DNA from 2 places in the Alcaligenes sp. SDU_A2 genome. Region 1 is predicted to be linked to the other one. Evidence: riboswitches for the same ligand, from Rfam matches in the RefSeq annotation. Region 1 holds a riboswitch; the other holds the start of a gene.

Region 1 (9,945 bases):
CCGCCATGCAGTCCGGTGTTGGATGTTCCCTCGCCATATCGTACCGAGCAATTGCAGGTGCGCCGGTATGCGGGTTTGTCCACCCGCTATGCCGATCGGGCCGCCAGTCTGAGCAGTGTCTGCGATATTGTCGCGCACGCCTATGCGGCGCAGCCGGGCAATTATCTGCTGTTTTTAAGTAGTTTTGATTATCTGGAACAGGTGTATGAAGCGCTGGCACAGCGCTATCCCGAACTGCCGTTATGGCGGCAGACCCCGTCCATGAATGATACCCAGCGCGCTCAGTTTCTGGCGCATTTTACGCCGCAAGGGCAAGGCATCGGCCTGGCCGTCTTGGGCGGGGCGTTTTCCGAAGGGGTGGATTTGCCCGGCAAGCGTTTGCTGGGGGCCTTTATCGCCACACTGGGTTTGCCCCAGTTTAACGAGGTCAACGAGTCGGTTCGGCAGGTAATGGCCCGGCTGTTCGGGGAACGCCGGGCCTACGACTACACCTATTTGTACCCTGGCTTGCGCAAGGTTATACAGGCCGCGGGCCGTGTGATTCGCGATGAACAGGATCGGGGCTATGTGTATCTGCTGGACGAGCGCTATGGGCAGCGGCGGGTGCAGCAGTTGTTGCCGCCGTGGTGGCGGATCGAAGCGGCTCGGCTTCCCGAGTGCGCTGCACAATCAGCTCGGTAATGATTTGCGCCGTGGCGGCCGACAGCGTCCAGCCCAGGTGGCCGTGCCCGGTGTTGTAGTAGACGCCGGGGCGGCTGCCGGCCTGTACGCGCGGCATCATGTCGGGCATCATGGGACGCAGGCCCGCCCAAGGCACGACACGGTCGGTGGCGGCGTCGTGGAAATTGCGGCGTGTCCAGTTCACCAACGGGGCGATGCGGTCGGCGCGTATGTCTTTGTTTTCGCCGTTGTATTCGGCGGTTCCGGCCACGCGCAAGCGGTCATTGCCCAGGCGGCTGGTCACGATCTTGGCTTCCTCGTCCAGCAGGCTGACCCAGGGCGCGGCTGCCTGGCTTTCAGGTGTATCCAGGTAGGCGGAAATCGAGTAGCCCTTGACCGGATAGATATTGATGTAGTCGCCCAGCAGCTTGGCCAGATGGCGGCTGCCGACGCCGGCGCACACCACCAGCGAATCGACTTGCAGGCTGTGGGTTTGCGCGTCCGTGCCGGTGCCGGTACGCAACTGGATCTGGTGCGGCGGGCCGCAGCGCACGCCCAGCACTTCGGTGTCTTGCAAGAAGCGCACGCCGCGCTGTTCGCAGGCGCGGGCCAGGCCGCGCGTGTATTTATGGATGTCGCCCGTGGCGTCCGAGGGCGTAAAAAATCCGCCGTAGTAAGTGCCTTGCAGCGTAGGTTCGATCTGGTGGATTTCTTCGTTGGTGACGGTGCGGCGCTCCAGGCCGCCGCGTTGCAGCAACTGGCTGACGCGCTTGCCCGATTCGAATCCGTAGGCGGTATGGTAAATGTGCAAAATGCCGCGCTGTTCCAGGTCGAAATCGATTTGTTCGTCCTTAGCCCATTGAAACAGGTTTTCGCGGGCCGTGATGGCCAGCTTCACGGTTTCGATGGTGTTGGTCTCGTAGCCCGAGATGGCGCGCATGAACTGCGCCATCCAGCTGTATTTGTGCCAGCTGGGGCGGGGGTTGAACAGCAGCGGCGCATCTTTGCGCAGCATCCACTTCAGGCCCTTCATGATGGTGCTGCGGCTGTTCCAGACTTCGGCATTGCAGGCCGATAGTTGGCCGCCGTTGGCAAACGAGGTTTCCATGGCAGGATAGCGCAGGCGGTCGATGACCGTAACCTGGAAACCCTGGCGGGCTAGGGCGTAAGCAGTGGTGACGCCGCTGATACCGGCGCCGATGACGGCGATGTGAGACATTTCAGGCTCCAGAGGGATGAATTGCCGCCGGTTGGCGACAATACCCCATCTGTCCTGTGACCTGAGAGTTTATCTGGCCGCGTGCGGACCAGGCTCCTTCGGTGGGCGCGCTATGCGCCGCTCTCCAGATTGTCGGGCTGGTACGATCCTTTGGCCTGAGAGTTTCCGGGGTGGTTGCTCCGTCGGCGCCTGAGTGAACAGGTCTCTTTCATACCGCCTGCAATGACAGGCACACCATACTGTTAATAGGGCTATAGAGCAATCAGGGAAAACCTAGGGATCTGTGAGCGGCGTGCCATTTGCTCAGTCCAATCGATAGTGAGCGCCCAGGCTGTGTTCACGCGCCAGTGCGGCTTGCGTCAGCAGCCAGGCGGTATCCACGCTTAAACCCAGTGCTGTTCTGGCGGGACTCGAATCGCCGCTGGCCAGGCGCGTGCGCCAGTCGGCCAGAGTGTGTGCGGCTTGCGTCAGACCCTGGTGATGGCGGCGCAGGCCTACCTGAGTCTGCATCACAGTCTGCAGTTCGGGCAGGCTGGGATCTGGCCGGGGCAGGGCGGGTTCGGCGACAGGCAAGGGCTCCAAGCTGGCACGGCGGGCAGGCGGTGTGTCGATAATGGCGCGCGCGGCGGCCCGGCCCATGATTACGCATTCCAGCAATGAATTACTGGCCAGTCGGTTTGCTCCGTGCAGGCCGGTGCAGGCGACCTCGCCCACGGCATACAGTCCGGCAATGCTGCTATGGCCGTGTAGATCGGTCAGCACCCCGCCGCAGGCATAGTGTGCGGCTGGAGCCACGGGTAGGCAGTCCCGACGCAGGTCGAACCCGCGTTGCAGGCACTGTTGCAGGGCGCGTGGGAACTGGCGCTGCAAGGTTGCCGAGCCCAGATGGCGGGCATCCAGCCAGACATGTGGCCGGTCTTCGCGGCGCATCTGTTCGTCGATGGCGCGGGCCACGATATCGCGCGGTGCCAGCTCGGCGCGGGGATCGTGTGCCGGCATGAAACGCTGTCCGTGGGCATCGAGCAGGTGCGCGCCTTCGCCGCGCAAGGCTTCTGTCAGTAAAAGAGGTGGACCGTCCTGGCGCAGGCAGGTTGGGTGGAACTGTAGGAATTCCAGATCCTGTATGGTGGCCCCGACACGCCAGGCCAGCGCCACGCCGTGGCCCAACGCGCCTTCAGGATTGGTGCTGTGCGCATAGAGCCGTCCCAGACCGCCGGTCGCCAGCACGACATGATCCGCCTGCAGGGTCTGGTGCGCAGCACGACGATGATCGTACAGATCCACCCCGGCTATCGCGCCGTGCCTGTTGCGGCGCAAGGCCAGTACCTGGCATGGGCTGCGCACCTGTATATGGCTGGCCTTGGACAGTCGTTGTGTTAATGCCCGCATGATAGCCTGCCCGCTGGCATCGGCTGCATGGACTATGCGGCGCTGCCCGTGGCCACCTTCGCGGGTCAGATGCAGTGCGCCGTCGGCCGTACGGTCAAAAGCGACATGCTGTTCCAGCAGCCACTGCACGGCTTCTGGTGCCGACTGCAAAATAGCCTGCACCCGTTGCGGGTCAGCGTGCTGCGCGCCGGCGTTCAGCGTGTCCAGCACATGTTGTTCCAGGCTATCTTGCGGGTCTATCGCGGCGGCAATGCCGCCGAGCGCGCATGGGCTGGCACCGCCGGGCAGGGGGACGTGGCTGATGATTGTTACCGTCAGCGTTCGGGGCAGGGACAGGGCCAGGGTCAGGCCCGCCAGTCCTGCCCCCACAATCAGCACGTGCGTGCTCATCAGGCGGCTCCGACGTGCTGAAACAAGGCGGTATGCTCGGCCATATCCGCCTGGACACGCAGCGCGGTCTGACGCTCTGCCGCAAAATCCAGCATGCGTTGCAGGGAACGGCGGGCTTGCGCCGCGATGTTGGCGTCGATCTGCACGCCGGGGCCGTCTTGCAGCAGGCTGTCGCGCAAGGCGTGCAAGGCGTGCAAGGAGTTCAAGGCCATCCAGGGGCAATAGGCACAGCTTTTGCAGGTGGCGCTTTCACCAGCCGTGGGAGCGGCCAGAAATGTCTTGCCAGGTGCTTGTCGTCGCATGGCGTGCAAAATGCCTTGGTCTGTCGCCACGATAAAGGTGTCGGCCCGGTCCTGGCAGGCAGCTTTGATCAGTTGCGTGGTCGACCCCACTACATCGGCCAGGGCAATGACGCCAGCCGGGGATTCGGGATGTACCAGTACCCGTGCTTGCGGATGGGTTTGCTTCATGGTTTGTAGCGCGTCGGCCTTGAATTCGTCGTGAACCAGGCAGGAGCCTTGCCACAGCAGCATGTCGGCCCCGGTCTGCTGCTGGATGTATGCGCCCAGGTGGCGATCCGGAGCCCACAGGATTTTTTTGCCTTGCTCATGCAGGTGGCGCACAATATCCAGCGCAATCGATGAGGTCACCACCCAGTCGGCCCGGGCTTTCACAGCGGCGCTGGTATTGGCATAGACCACCACGCTGCGATCGGGGTGGGCGTCGCAGAATCGGGCAAAGTCCTCGGGAGCGCAGCCCAGGTCCAGTGAGCATGTGGCCTGCGCATGTACGGCCAGTACGCGTTTGTCGGGACTTAGGATTTTGGCCGATTCGGCCATGAAACTGACGCCGGCCACAACGACGGTGCGCGCGGCATGTTCTTGCCCGAAACGTGCCATTTCCAGCGAGTCGCCCACGCAGCCTCCGGTCTCCAGGGCCAGGTCCTGTACATCCGGGTCTGTGTAGTAGTGCGCCACCAGAACGGCGTCCTGCTCACGCAGTGTCTGGGCCAGTTCGGTGCGCAACTGCCGGGCGTCGGCAGGAGCAGCACTTTTACCGGGCACAGCTTGCCAGGCAATATGGTGGGATAGTGCTGCGTTGTCGCGGGGCTGGCAAACGTCGATAGGAAATTGCGTAGGCATGGCCTTCCTTATTGCTCAAATTGAGTATAAATGAATCAAAAAAAGCCGGCAGATGGGATGTGTCTCCGGTTTATTATGCTTTTTTTGAGCATAATAGGAAAAAACAGCCTGTGCAAGCGATGTTTTATTTAGCCGCCTGATGACTTATGTGTTTTTCTGGCGTTGGCGTTGGCGTTGGCGTTGGCGTTGGCGTTGGCCGCGGCGGTGCTTGGAGCCGGGACGGGCTGCGTGCCCGAGCGGTCTATCTGGTTGTCCGCATCGTTTGCACGGTTTGTCTTGTTGCCCATGTTGGTCCCTTTGCTGGCACTGTCTGGCTTCCGTAGTCCGGTCTGCCCGGAGTGACAGCGTAGCCAGACTCTCCGGGCAGACCGATCGGCCCGCCCGGTGTTGTTCCAACGGTGTCGCTCCAAGGTAGCGCCTGATCGGCTTTTACGTGCGCGATCAAGCGCCTTGACCATCAGGGAGCTGGATTGGGGTAGCGGCGATGGATCTCGTTGATGGCGGCAATCAGTTCGTCGTCCAGCGTCACATTTACGCTGGCGATGTTCTCGCGCAGTTGTTCCAGGGTCGTGGCTCCGATCAGGTTGCTGCTGGTGAATGCTTGTTGGTTTACCCAGGCCAAGGCCAGTTGAGCGGGAGGGATGCCGTGGCGGCGGGCCAGATCGTTATAGGCCAGGCCCGCTTCGCGGGCATTGGGGCCATCGTAGCGCTTAAAGCGTTCGTAGACGGTCAGGCGGCCATCGGCGGGCCGGGCACCGTGGTCGTACTTGCCGGTCAATACGCCCATCGCCAGCGGCGAATACGCCAACAGGCCCACGCCATCGTAATGACAGAACTCCGACAAACCTTCTTCGAACACGCGGTTCAGCAGATTGTAGGGGTTCTGGATGGTGGCGATCAGGGGTAAGGACCTGTGCCGGGCCAGTTCCAGGTAGCGTGCCACGCCCCACGGTGTTTCGTTGGATACGCCGATATGGCGCACTTTTCCCTGGCGTACAAAATCATCCAGCACCTCCAGCGTCTGCTCGATCGGTACGGTGTATTCGTCTTTCCAGGGGTAGCTGCGCTGGCCGAAGGTGACGGTGCTGCGATCGGGCCAATGCAACTGATACAGATCCAGATAGTCTGTCTGCAGGCGGCGCAGACTGTCGTGCAGGGCTTGCTCCAGATTTTTGCGATCCAGGTGAGTCGCGCCGTCGCGGATATGCCCTGGGCGCTGCGGATCGCGCTGCGGGCCGGCGATTTTGCTGGCCAGCACAATATCCTGACGGCGTCCACGGCTGGCCAGCCAAGTGCCTATATAGTGTTCAGTCCGGCCCTGGGTCGCGGCCGATGGCGGCACCGGGTACATTTCGGCGGTATCAACCAGATTCACGCCCAATTCCAACGCCAGATCCAGTTGCGCGTGGGCGTCGGCCTCGCTGTTCTGTTCCCCATAGGTCATGGTGCCCAGACCGATCACGCTGACATCCAGGTCCGTATTGCCCAGCTTGCGGTATTTCATTACATCAACTCCCGAAAACGCAGGGCCGGGCGGCCCTACAAGAGCAGCATGGTAGCGCGTTTTACGGCCCTCGCTGAGAGCGACTTTTGTCTATGGTGGTTCTGGCGCATGTGCTTGTGCGCCCGGGTAATAAAAAGGTTCTTCGCTCAATACCGGGGATTGCTTCGTATGGGGTGGGCTGTTTGGGTCAAGCAGGCCGGTGCTGTTCTCGCCAGGCCGGCCATAGCAGGCCGGCTTGGCTGGGGCCTTCGTCCGCGCTGCGCGCGGGTTCCCTGGTCAGGATACTGGATCGGGCGGGGCGTGAACTCGCAGTGTGATTCGTCCACCGGACGAATCACACGCGCCCTGCTCGAACAGCACGCCCCTTGCCTCCCGCCCCAGTATCCCGCCTGCGGCGAAGGCCCTGACTCGCCCACCGGCCTGCTATGGCCGGCCTGGCGAGAACCCGAGGTTCTCTCTGTTTGGCCCAAATGGCGCGACGTCCGCGTGCGTTGAATAAGATATCAGCCATACGCTCAATGTTCTGTTGGGTATGACTATGTATGGCCGGGGCTATGTCACCTGTGTTTTGAACCGTTCAAGGCGCAGCACGCTCGAAAGGGGCGGGTCGAATGGGCTTGCCGGGGCGATGCGCTGGGATATGGGGACGGGGTGTAAGCGTCGTTCTGTTTGATGGCGGCGCTTGTTGATTGTCCGGTGGACAAGCAAGCCGCCGGAGTTAAGGACGCACTCGGCTATGTGGCCCAACCAGGGCACCGGTGCGTCGGTAAGTCATCAGCCTTGCTCGAGTTTGCTGGGCCTTGAATGGCGTCTTCAAAAAGCCAGTTTGTCATCAACTGGCTAAACTGGCTTCCGGAACTCGTCGAAGAACCAATAAAAAAGCCGGTTCACGACAAGCCGGCCAGTTGATGAGCTAGTCCTTGCTAGGCCGCTTTGTCGTGTTCCGGCGTGGCCGGCGTTTGTGGATCGGGACGGTGGGGCAGGGGCGGCAGGCCATGCTTGGCGCGCAGGCGCTGGCAATCTGGATTGGGGCTGCCGTCCGCTTCCCAGATTTGATAATCGCGGCACGGGTTGGGGCGATCCAGGTAAATGGCGCAATGGATGCCAGGCTGACCCAAGGTGCCCCGAAGTGCAATACAGCGCCCCCCGCCTTGCTCCGTGCCTTTCATGCACGCACGCAAAGGGCCGATCTGGGTTGTCAGCTCTACAGGCACCGTGCCGCCGGTCTCGCCTGCCAGCTCGCCGCTGTAAAACGACACCCGGAAGTGGGCGCAGCACACACCACAACTTAAACAGGGATTATCGTCGAACACCTCGTCATTGGGCGGATCATAACGAACAGGGTCCAGCGGACTTTCCTGAACACCGGGCAGATCACGCAGATCGGTCGGTGCAGGCGTAAGGTGAGAGAAAGACATGATGGAGACGATCCCAGAGCCGATGCGCGGCCCCGCCGCGCATCCAGAGCCTAAAGCAAATATTCTATTTTTGTGCTTGCATCCTGAATAGAAAAATTTGCGTGCTTCACAAAACGATGATGCAGCGCAGAGACACCCTTTGTGTATCTATATGTATCAATCTTCCCGAAGAAGGTTGCACTGCGATTTTTTCCGTCTGCGGCATGGCCGACTATTACCTATTAAATAACAATAACTTAGGTGGATGTTCAATGATTTTTTTGTATCTTGTCAGGCCATCTAGAAGAAAAAAACTCAATTTCTTAAAGAAAATCGCACAAAAGTGTTGACAGCTTCTCTGTAGAAGGACTATTATTTCATTTCTTCACCGCAGGCGGTTAGCTCAGTTGGTTAGAGCGCTACGTTGACATCGTAGAGGTCGCTGGTTCGAATCCAGTACTGCCTACCAGAATACATGCACACAGCACCAAGCTGTGCCAAGAAAAGCCCCAAAGATCAATGCTTTGGGGCTTTTTTGTTGCTCAGCGTTCCAAGCTGCGCCAAGCCAGTCCCAGATCGTTTTGGGGTGTGGGCACGGACAAAACGAATGGGAGCATGGCTATTTGGGCGCTTCCCACGTTGTTCATCCTGGTAGTCCGACCATCATTGCATCAGATCATGACGCTTTGCTGTGGGCGACGCACCTTGTTTTTATCATGATCTGTCAAGGGTGGCTCAATCGTATCAGCCAGAGGTCGTCGTGCAGGTTCATGGTGTCGCTGCTCATGACGGCACCGTGGTGCGTGTGGATATTTTGGTGCAGTTTTTTTTGAGCCTTTTTTTATCGAGTGTTACTTGTTTTTTTAGGTTAGGAAAGAGTATTACCTGTTTGGCTATACAATGCGCCTCAGTTCAAGGCTTGGTCCTGACAAAATCATTTGCAACCTATTTGCGCAAGGTGGTCGTATGAAACTGCTGGCTGGTGATTTTCCTAAAAACATAGAATTTCGTGCTGGGGACAGGGCTTTTTTGTTTGGAAGCGGCGAGAAGGTTAGTTGTCTTCTCTTTGAGGAAGTAGAGATTATTGAGGTGGAGTCGGAAGAAACCAAGCAAGCCGGAGGGCTTGCGGCGGCAGCTGTGGGGGGGCTGACATTTGGTGGGGCTGGTGCTGTGGTCGGTGCCTTGGTTGGGCGCAACAATCAGACCACCAGTGTGGTGCGAATTACATTTTTGGATGGTAGGCGTCTGATGGCTGCCTTACCTTACGAGGTAGTCGTTGATATTAAGGCTGCCTTGTTCGGTATTGAAGGCAAGAGCCTAGAGGAGCGCCGTCTGAAGATGCAAGCACGTTTCAAGGCTGTGGAGCAGCAAAAACTGAAGGCAGCGGCCAGGAAGAAGTGGTTCAATATCGCGTTTGCGATTTTTGCTTTGATCGTTGCGGCTTATGGAATTTCCGTTAAGGAGAAAAACGCCGCAAAGGCACTTGAATCCCCTTCGGCGGCGGCGACAAAATAAAAGATCTGGACTCTGGGCCGCTCGTGCGAGCGGTTTTTTTTATGTCCTCGCCAAAAGGTGCGGATTGATTTGGCCGGTTTTTTATCGTTTTAATCTGTTAGCATCCGGGGTCCGATTACTGCTGGGGAGATAGGAATGAGCAAGGGCGTATTCTCGAAAGGTTTGGCGGTTCTTATGTTGGCTGGATTGTTGGCTGGATGTGATAATCCCCAGAAAACGGTCATTCCGGCGGATGCAACGACATGGAAGGCCGTATTAGATCCGGTCGTCGATGCTTTGCCTGAAGGCGATCGCGCTTTGCTCGCTGGGTATCTGTTGCGTTCACAGCTGCGGGCTGGGGGTGCGGTAACGGGTGTTACTGTCGAACAAGCCATTAAGAATCAAAAAGCGTGGCTAAAAGAACAAGAGAAACATAAATCGGCACAATAAGCCCGGAACTGGCATGCTTGAATTTTTGGGTAAGACTGGCCAGGCGTTGATGTTGCTTGGTCGGGAGCATTGAGCAAATCTGATGTCCAAGGACCAGCCATTGTTCTGTAAGCCATGAATGGCAGAATGCTGTCTTTGATGCCGGAATATGCTTCACTGGATCAGTGAGTCACGCTTGGCATTGCCTGTCTCAAGATTAGTTTTTATGCTTGTAAAAGAGCCCTGTGCCGCTACGGTGGCAAGGGCTCTTTTTTTTGTCTTAAAACGCTTTTTTATCTCCGGCGTTTGTCTACTTCCTTG
Region 2 (9,945 bases), 1.3 Mb from region 1:
TGCGCACAAACTCCTTGGTCTTGGCCTCGTCACCGCCGAACTTATCATTCGCGTACAGCCAGGAAGCCAGATAGGTATAACGCGCATTGCCCGAGGTCTTGGGATTAGGGAACACCAACTTTACGTCGTCGCGGGCCAGATCATCCCAGGACTGGATGTTCTTGGGATTGCCCTTGCGCACCAAGAACGCAATCGTGCTGTAGTAAGGAGAGCTATTGTTAGGAAACTTGCTGGCCCAGTCCTTGGCCACTGCGCCGCGCTCGGCCAAAAACTCGATATCTGTGACCTGATTGAAAGTGACCGTGTCCACTTTCTTGCCCTGGCTAATGTCCTGGGCCTGACGGGATGTGCCCGCGAAGGACTGATCGATCTTGATGTCCTGACCGGTCTTAGCCTTCCAGTACTCGACGAACTTGGGGTTGATGGCCGCAAAGGTCTCGCGCGCCACATCGAACGAGGCATTCAACAACGTGACTTGCGCACTGGCCGCACCGCCCACCAACGACGACAACAACAAGGCAGCACCCAGCACAGACTTCAATTTCATGATTTTCCCCTGGGGCCCGAACAGGCCCGTCACATCCCGGATAAAGTTGGCAGGGGCCTGCAACCGCCGACACACACCGCCCCACACGACAGCTGCATATAACCGCAGCCTTGATGGAATTCATTATGGATAGGGGATAAGGCATTTAAAACGAACTTTTGGGCATTCTTTTATAACTAAAAGAAATGTATTACCCAAAAAATAAGCGTCGAACAAAACCACCAAGCCACTAAGCCCTGCCCGGTTGGACTGCTGGACTGCTGGACTGCTGGACTGCAACACAATAATTGCCACACCGCCCGGAACACCGCTATAATCGTAAATTCGCCGGCTTAGCTCAGTTGGTAGAGCAGCGCACTTGTAATGCGAAGGTCGAGGGTTCAACTCCTTTAGCCGGCACCAAAGTTATCAAGCACCTACGCCACCCCTAACCGGGTGGCGTTTTGCTTTTTGGGTTCCGTGTAAGCAAAACCAAATTCGGTCAATGCCGTAAGCAGTCGGCTCTACCCCATAAGCGGGGGATAGGCATTCAATAGTCACGGTTGATTACACCATTCCGACCGCACTGGGCTAAGACCCGCATACGGTGATTCTCAACATTGCTAAACCCATTCGAGCGCCATCAATTCAACAAATGCCTTGGTTTTCCAGGGGCCACGACGATGAATCACTTCTGCCTTATAAAGAGCATGGATGGTTTCTGTAAGGCGTTGTCGTAACTCTCTCCGCGACGGCCTACAAAAGACTCGATACCAGTTTGAGCGTGTCGCTCTGTATAACCCCTCTTTTGTTGAGGTGTTGCAACGACCACTTGAAGCTACCTTGAGAGCCTCTGTCGCTTTGGTGTATCAACCTATCGGTTTGCTGCGATTGACGGGGGCATTACCAGACAGCTGAACAGTACCCCGAGCTGATAAGGCGAAAACCAGCAACATGTAAGACCTGCACAGCGGTCTGGTCTGACACAACAGCGACCTGAAGGCTGGCAATACAGACAGAGCAATGTCCGCACTTTGGGCTAGGCCGAGCCGGTCCATGCAGCCTACCTCCCAATCAACAGGCTCACAATGGATGCCTCAAATACAAACGCCAACCCTTTCGGGTTGGCGTTTGTCACAGCTAATCCGCGATCTGGTCCGGGAAGGATGTGTTCCTCCCCAGCAGAGTCGATCTTGCTTTATCCGACCTGATGCACCAGGCGCGGATTGCCGAAGTAGTCGCGCGTCAGTTTAAAGACGACTGGGCTCAGCAACAGCAGGGCGATCAGGTTGGGGATGGCCATCAAGGCGTTCAGGGTGTCGGCGACCAGCCAGAGGCTGGCCAAGTCCATGCCGGGGTAGGTGCCGATGGGGATGGCAACAATCCACAGCAGGCGGAACGGCAGGTTAGACCGTTCGCCAAACAGGAACTGAGCGCACTTTTCGCTGTAAAAGCTCCAGCCAATGATGGTGGTGAAGGCGAAGATGGCGATACCTATGCTGACGATGTACTGGCCGGCCACGCCCAGTGTCTGGGAAAAGGCGAAGGCCGACAGGGATGCACCGTTCTCGCCGCTTTGCCAGGCACCGGTCACCAGAATGACCAGACCGGTAATGCTGCACACCACAATGGTATCCAGGAAGGTGCCCAGCATGGCTACCGTGCCCTGACGGATGGGATTGTCGGTTTGAGCGGTAGCGTGCGCAATCGGGGCGCTGCCCAGGCCGGCTTCGTTCGAGAAGATGCCGCGCGCAATGCCGTAGCGCATGGCAGCCCACACCGTGGCACCCAGGAAGCCGCCGCCGGCTGCCGTAGGATTGAAGGCGTGATAGAAAATCAACGAGAACGCATCAGGAATCTTGTCGGCGTTCAGGACCAATACGATCAGACCGCCGCCCACATAGAACAGCGCCATGAACGGCACCAGCTTGCCGGCCACTTCGCCGATACGCTTGATGCCGCCGACCAGAATCAGCGCAGTCAACACGGCAATGACACTGCCGGTGGCCAGCGTGGGAATGCTGAACGTGGTTTTAAGGACTTCGGCCACCGAATTGGACTGGATGGTATTGCCGATGCCGAATCCGGCAAACATGCCGAAGGTGGCAAACACAATACCCAACCATTTCCAATTGCTGCCCAGGCCATTTTTGATGTAGTACATAGGGCCACCTACATAGCGGCCCTTGTCATCCACTTCCCGAAAGTGCACGGCCAAAACGGCTTCGGTGAACTTGGTGGCCATGCCGACCAGGGCGATGACCCACATCCAGAACATGGCACCGGGCCCGCCGAAGTAGATGGCCGTGGCCACGCCGGCGATATTGCCGGTACCGATGGTGGCGGACAAGGCGGTCATCAAGGCATTGAAGGGGCTGATATCGCCTTTTTCGGTGCTTTTACGCCCTTTCCAAAGCATTTTGAACCCATATACCAGATTGCGCTGTGGTATGAAACGCAGACCTAGACTAAGGAACAGGCCAGTACCCGTCAGCAGCAACAGCATAGGCGGCCCCCACGCCACCGCATTAATCTGATCAATGAATTCTATGAGCTTGTCCATATAAATTATCCTTGCGTTTAATGCTTATTTTCAATGAACCAGAATGTCGCCCCCAATTAGGGCAGGAAATATCTCATAACCATACAGAATAATCAACAGCCTCTTTCAAGGCGAAGCTGCGCCCAGGAAGGTCCCCATTTTAGAGACAGGACCGTCCAATGAACGATTAACAAACAATCTAATAAAAACAGGAATATCCGTGAATGGCGCGAGGCAGGAAGAAAAAAATACGCATCGATGCCGTCCCCGACGCGATCAGCGATGAGCCCATCGCCGTATCGACGGTAAAAGCTTACACCTGCGTATCGCCGTCAGAATGCGGCGCAAGAGAGATGCTATCGGAAACAAATAGGGGCAAGAGTGACGCTATCGAAGTTCTCATAATGAAGGCACACGGCAAAGGAGCGCAATGCCGGCCGGCATTGGCACCCCATCTGTCCTTTGACCTGAGAGCTTTATCCATGAGCGACGCTGCGTGGCAGGCCCTGCACGGTCCCCTTCGGCGGGCAATTGAATGCCTCTCTCCAGATTGTCCTGACGTTAGGATTCTTTTGCCTGAGAGTTTCCGGGGTGGTTGCTCCTTCGGCGTCTTGCTGTAGCGCAAGATCTCTTTCGTAACGTAGCGATCGACGCCCACATAGTAGAAGTGCGCTATTTCGATAACTATTGGTGCTTACCCCGTTCGGGTTACTACCAGCTATTTTTCGGATTCACCAAAAAACGCCCCGATCAAGGAAAATACACAGCCCGTCACCCTGCAAGCAGCATGACAACAGAATGGATATAAAAACCGATTAACTCCGGCAATCACCTGCACCAAGCAAACAGGCAATAAACAAAAAGAAAACAATAACTCAAAAAGGTTCTTTGAAGAATTCCAGGAGCCAATTTACCCAGTCGATGAGGAACTGGTTTTTTGAAGACGCCATTCAAGGCGCAGCACGCTCGGACGGGGCTGATGGCTTGCCAGCGCGGCGCGCCGGTACCTTGGTCGGGGCGTATGGCCGGACGCGTCCTTAACTCCGGCGGGTTGCTTGTCCGCCGGACAAGCAACAAGCGCCGCCGTCACACAGAACGACGCTTACACCCCGTCCCCGCGCCCCGCCTGCGGCAAGCCATCCGACCCGCCCCTTTTGATCTTGCTGCGCCGTGAACGGCTCAAAGCACCGATGACATAGCCCCGGCTATACACCTTCATGCCGAACAAGAAATTATGTGGATGGCTGATACCTTGTACGGCGTACGCGGACGCCTTGCCGTTTGGGTCGAGCACAGCGGTGCTGTGCTCGCCAGGCCGACCATAGCAGAATGGCGGGCGAGTCAGGGCCTTCGCTGCAGGCAGGATGCCGGGGCGGGAGGCAAGGGGCGTGCTGTTCGAGCAGGACGCTTGTGATTCGTCCAGTTGACGAATCACCCTGCAAGTTCACGCCCCGCCCGCCCTGGCATCCTGACCAGGGAACCCGCGCATAGCGCGGGCGAAGGACCCAGCCAAGCCGGCCTGCTAGGGTCGGTCTGGCGGGAACCCGAGGTTTTCTCTGCTTGGCCTGAACGGCCCACCCAATACGAAGGAATCCCCGGTATTTAGCGAAGAACCATAAAAAAATCGAAATAGCACGGCCTGCTGACGGCTATCGATGTTTTTAAGCGCCCTACCCCCTCATCGGCACGGGCAGGCAATCGGCCAATGTTTCGGGCCGATTTGCGCCCAACAGAATCATGGCGCGCAGCAACTCCTGGCGAACCAAATCCAGCACCTGCGCCACACCTTGTTCGCCGCCTTGCGCCAAGCCATAGGCCACGGGCCGACCCATAAACACGCCCTGCGCTCCCAGGGCCAGGGCCTTGGCCACATCGCTGCCCCGCCTGAAGCCACTGTCCACAAACACCGGCAAGCGGCTTTGCACCACGTCCAGAATGGACGGCAGCACTGCCATACTGGATGGTGCCACGTCCAACTGACGCCCGCCATGATTGGACACGATCAGCCCATCCACGCCGGCATGCAGCGCCAGCCGCGCATCCTCCGGGTGCAAAACGCCCTTGATCAGCACAGGGCCGTCCCACTTCGAGCGCAACCAGTTCAGATCTTCCCAGACCAGGGCGCGATCCATCGTACGGGACAGTAAGGCCGCCTGCGCCTGGGCCGAGCCCGCGCCGCCAGCCGGCACCAGGTTGACGAATTGCGGTGCCCCCGCCCAGGCTTGTCGCCGCAGCCAATTAGGATGCAGCGCCATATCCAGCAGGACACGCGGTCCAGGCCGGAAAGGCAGTTTGAAGCCATGGCGCAGATCTTTTTCCCGATAGCCGCCGACCGGCACGTCGACCGTCAGCACCAGGGCCTCGAAACCGGCTTCTCGCGCCCGCGCCAGAATAGTGTCCGCCATGCTTCTGTCCTGCATGACATACAGTTGCATCCAACATGGGCCGTCGGTAGCCTGACGCACCTCTTCCAGACAACTATTGGATGCCGTGGACAAGATATACGGCAATCCGGCCTTGCCTGCCGCGCGGGCCGCCAACTTATCGCCTTGGGGCCGTACCACATCGATCAGCCCGACCGGCGCGACGCCGAAAGGCGCGCTCCAGGTACGACCGAACACCTGGATGTGCGTACTGGCCGCGGTGGTATCGCGCAAGCTACGCGGCATCAAGGTCATCGACTCCAGATCGCTACGATTGCGCTGCAGACACAGTTCATCGTCGGCCCCACCTGCTACATAGTCATAGACAAACCGGGGCAGCACACGCTGCGCCGCCTGCCTGAAATCGTCAAGATTCACCATCATGTCGTCGCCACTCTTTATATGCTTAACGGCCCACTGCAGGCTGTCATTCTAATTATTTAAACCTAAAGCATATAGTGAAACGACGGTGCTGATAAATCCTGTTTTCTACCCGGACAGCCTGCCACTGGACCGACAGCCGCTCCGTCCGCTAGCAAACCCTCCCCGGCGGAGCCACCGCAACTTTGAATTGCTTGCTGCATAAAGAACAGATGCACCGGCACGCGATCATATCCCGCAGACAAGAGCCAAGACCATCGCCAACACAAACGCAAACGACAGCACAGCTTTACAAGAAAAACCCAATTCAAAAAACCACTATAAAAAGCAACACAATAAAAGACGGAATTTCAGAAAAAACCAATGAAATCAACAATCCAAATAAGGATTAGGGTATATTTCCAGCATTCCCTAAAAACTGTAATTTTCACTAACATTTAACACAGTGAAAATTCGGCAGCTACGCCCTCCCCTTTTCTCTGTCTTCTCGCTCATTTGCACAGCATCGGATTACGTTTGCCATGATGGATTTTTTAAAAGAAGAAAATCAACTAGAAATAGCAATCATTCTTTTTTTCGCCGCAATCACAGGCTGGATATTCGTCAAGGCCAGGCACGCGGTCAAAACCGGCACGAACCCGAAGCTGGTGGAGATTGCCCCCACCATGATGACCTCTTGCGGCATCCTGGGCACATTTTCCGGCATCGTTTGGGGGCTGTTTGTCTTTGACCCGGCTAATATCGATGACAGCATCCGCGGGCTGCTCGGTGGCCTGAGAACCGCTTTTGTGACCAGCGTGGTCGGCATGTTCTGCGCCATGTTGTTCAAATGGTGGGAGTCCAAACAGGTAAAGCCCGAATCCAAGCAGGACGATATTCCGGACGACGTGGGCCCACGCGAAATATATGCGGTCATGAATAACCAGCAGATTTTGCTGTCTACGTTGGTCAGCTCGATTGGCGGCAAAGAAGAAGGTTCGTTAGTCGGCCAGTTAAAGCTGCTGCGCACCGAGTTATCCGACTTTAAGAGCAGCCAGAATAATCAACACCGTAATTTTGAAGAAAAGCTGTGGACGCAACTGCAAACCTTCGGCGATCTACTCTCCAAATCGGCCACCGAACAGGTCATCGAAGCATTAAGCCGGGTCATTACGGAGTTCAATCAAAATCTGACGGAGCAGTTCGGCGATAACTTCAAGCGCCTGGACGAATCGGTCAAGAAACTGGTGGACTGGCAGGTTGAATACAAGGGCCAGATGGAAAAAATGACCGAGCTGTTTGATCTCGGTGTGAAATCCATAGACGGAACCCGCGTGGCGGTGGAAGCGATCAAGGTCGAAACCGGCCGCATTCCGCAGGACATGCAGGCGCTGTCCGGCGTGCTCAGCGTGAATCAGCACCAGATCCAGGAACTGGCCCGCCATCTGGACGCCTTTATAGAAATGCGTGCGCAGGCCACACAAGCCATGCCGGAAATCCAACGCAAGCTGGAAGAGGTCGGCTCCAAGATCCGCGAAGGTGCGGATGCCATGACCAAGATCATTCTGGAAGGCGCAGCGGAGTTTGGCGACAGCGTAACGGGCACCAACCAGTCCCTGATCAAGACCGCCCACGAGATCGCCGGCATGAGCGAAGCCATTTCGCAGGAGCTGACCAGTTCCATGACCAAGGTCGAGCAAAACACCGACCTGATCAGCAACGGCATCAGCCAGGCCGTGCAAACGGCCATGGGGCATATCGAGGCCAATGTCAGCCAGTCCGCCAATGCGCTGAACCAGTCGGTGGAGCAGACGGTGAACACCATGCGCCAGACCGTGGAACGGGGCCTGAACGGCCTGGAGCGCCAGATTACCGACGTCGTCAGCCAAACGGGCGAAGCCGTCAACGTGCAGTTAAAGGGGGTGGACAAGGCCCTGGAAACCCAACTGAACGCGGCACTGGATCAGTTGGGCAGTGCCTTGGCCACGATTGCCAAGCACTTGCTTGACACCTACAGCCGTCAGACCCGAGAGCTGGATGCGCACGCAGGGCAGAACTAAGCATGTTTCAGAGCAAAAGCGGGCCTAAAAAAGCGGCCGAAGATGCGGACCACTGGATGAGTGTGTCGGACCTGATGTCGGGCTTGATGATCGTGTTTCTGTTCATCAGTATTTTGCTGATGCGCAACGCCCTGGGCGAACGCGACAAGATCAAGGAAGTGGCCGTTACCTACCAGAACAACCAGGTGGCGCTGTACGAGAACCTGAAAAAGGAGTTCCAGAACGATCTGGACGCCTGGAACGCCGACATCGATCCCTTGACGCTGGCGTTCGAGTTCAAGTCCCCCGATGTCTTGTTCCAGACCGGCTCGGCCATTATCAAACCGGCGTTCCGGCACATACTGGACGATTTTTTTCCACGCTACCTGAAGGTGCTGAGCCAGTTCCGCCATTCCTTGAACGAGATCCGCATCGAAGGCCACACCAGTTCGCAGTGGAACCAGCAGACACCGCCCGAAGAAGCCTATTTCCGCAATATGGCCCTGTCGCAGGAACGAACCCGTTCGGTACTGCTGTACATACAGAATATGGATGCCGTCAAAAGCGAAAAAGAGTGGATCAGACAGAACATGGCGGCGGTCGGTTTTTCGTCCAGCCGCCTGGTGCTGGACGAGCACGGCCATGAAGATGCGGAGCGTTCGCGCCGGGTCAGCTTCCGGGTAATGACGAATGCCGAAACACAGATCCGGAAAATCCTGCAAGACTAGCCATGAACCTTCATTTTAATTTTGCGGCTCTGTGGGGGCAGGTCGAACGGCTGACATCGACGCGGGAGCCATTTAGCGTTGGAGCCAGCCAAAAAATCCAGCCCATCGACCTGATTCTGGAAACCCGGGGCCTGGAAGTCGCCCTGGACGAGTTGGGGGACATCGGCGGTCTGCTGTCCTACCAGGGCAGGCAGGTGCTGTTATATATCCCAGACCACAACCGCAATGCCGCCGAAGTTCTGGCCGGCCGGGCAGAAGGCAATAAATTCCATATTGCCCACTGTTCGCGGCTAGAGACCATGCGCAAGGAAAAACGGTTCGAGCGCTACATTGCCACCAAAAACCTCAGCGGCAGTTTCCCCATCACCGGTTTCAACCCCTTTACCAAGGCAGAAGTCACCGGCAACGCACACTTATTGGTCTGCAAACTGTGCCTGAACAAGCTTAATTTCCAGCAAGCGGCGGTATCAAACCGCCATATCCGTGAACAGATCCGGAACCGCTTTGATATTGCCGAGTTCTTTAAGACCTATAACTCCTGCTTTACCTACCTGCCCAACCGGACGGAGACGGACATAGGGCGCGGCAGCTATACCGACGACTGGAAAGACATCTCGGAACGCGTCCGGCAACAGCACGACTGGCAATGCGATGAATGCCGGATCACGCTGGCGGACCACCGGCATCTGCTGCATGTACACCATGTAGACAGCAATAAAGGCAACAATCTGGCCAGCAATCTGCGACCGCTGTGCATTGCCTGCCATCGGGATCAGCCCGGTCACTCCAGCATGTTCATCAAACGCGCCGATATGCAGTTGATTACGCGCAAGCGCGCTCTGGCGCGTCCCTCCCATTCCAATTGGGACGATCTGACCCGCTTTACCGACCCCGCCTTGCACGGCTTGCTGGGCTTGGTGCGCGCCAAGCGCTTGCCCATGCCCGAGCTGAACCATGCGCTGCCCGGCGTGGATGCGATGTTTACGCTGGACCTGGCCTGGCCGAGCTTGAAAACCGGCGTCAGCCTGGACCCCGCCCCATACCCGAAGGTGCCGGGCTGGCAAATTGATGGTCTGGCTCAGGCGCTGGAAAGATATGCCTGATCGCCTGTCCCAGGCTGCCCTGCCCTAAAAGAAAAACGCTCGAACGGATTCGTTCGAGCGCCTTTCCAAGCCCCTGATCGCGGGCAGCACAGCTGGGGCAAGGCCGCCAGCGACGACATGCCTTGCTTCCAAACTACATGCCGCTATCGCTTAAAGCGGTTTGGATTCGCCCAGATTGTGCATCAAGCGATTGGCCCAGCCAAAAATAGCGGCGGAATTGATCA

The links. A riboswitch is a leader RNA that binds a small molecule or an ion and turns the genes downstream of it on or off. The one in region 1 is predicted to bind glycine.
Region 2: it holds a riboswitch for glycine, as region 1 does, so the genes downstream of both, AADW57_RS02330 (alanine/glycine:cation symporter family protein) here and AADW57_RS08570 (D-amino acid dehydrogenase) in region 1, are expected to answer to the same signal.

The regions. Positions count from the first base shown of each region.
Region 1 is NZ_CP151273.1:1,829,705-1,839,649, forward strand. It holds partial or broken gene AADW57_RS08565 (ATP-dependent DNA helicase) at 1-573, shown strand, start outside; gene AADW57_RS08570 (D-amino acid dehydrogenase) at 518-1,879, opposite strand; glycine riboswitch at 1,925-2,011, opposite strand; glycine riboswitch at 2,013-2,100, opposite strand; gene nadB (L-aspartate oxidase) at 2,183-3,658, opposite strand; gene nadA (quinolinate synthase NadA) at 3,658-4,800, opposite strand; gene AADW57_RS08585 (hypothetical protein) at 4,929-5,087, opposite strand; gene AADW57_RS08590 (NADP(H)-dependent aldo-keto reductase) at 5,258-6,304, opposite strand; gene AADW57_RS08595 (YkgJ family cysteine cluster protein) at 7,228-7,722, opposite strand; tRNA gene AADW57_RS08600 (tRNA-Val) at 8,094-8,170, shown strand; gene AADW57_RS08605 (hypothetical protein) at 8,668-9,216, shown strand; gene AADW57_RS08610 (hypothetical protein) at 9,352-9,645, shown strand; gene AADW57_RS08615 (hypothetical protein) at 9,918-9,945, opposite strand, start outside.
Region 2 is NZ_CP151273.1:504,864-514,808, reverse strand. It holds gene cysP (thiosulfate ABC transporter substrate-binding protein CysP) at 1-547, opposite strand, end outside; tRNA gene AADW57_RS02340 (tRNA-Thr) at 874-949, shown strand; partial or broken gene AADW57_RS02335 (IS3 family transposase) at 1,153-1,423, opposite strand; gene AADW57_RS02330 (alanine/glycine:cation symporter family protein) at 1,725-3,089, opposite strand; glycine riboswitch at 3,520-3,621, opposite strand; glycine riboswitch at 3,623-3,714, opposite strand; gene AADW57_RS02325 (hypothetical protein) at 4,171-4,503, opposite strand; gene AADW57_RS02320 (alpha-hydroxy acid oxidase) at 4,739-5,875, opposite strand; gene AADW57_RS02315 (hypothetical protein) at 6,394-7,911, shown strand; gene AADW57_RS02310 (OmpA/MotB family protein) at 7,914-8,618, shown strand; gene AADW57_RS02305 (hypothetical protein) at 8,621-9,721, shown strand; gene AADW57_RS02300 (peroxidase-related enzyme) at 9,872-9,945, opposite strand, start outside.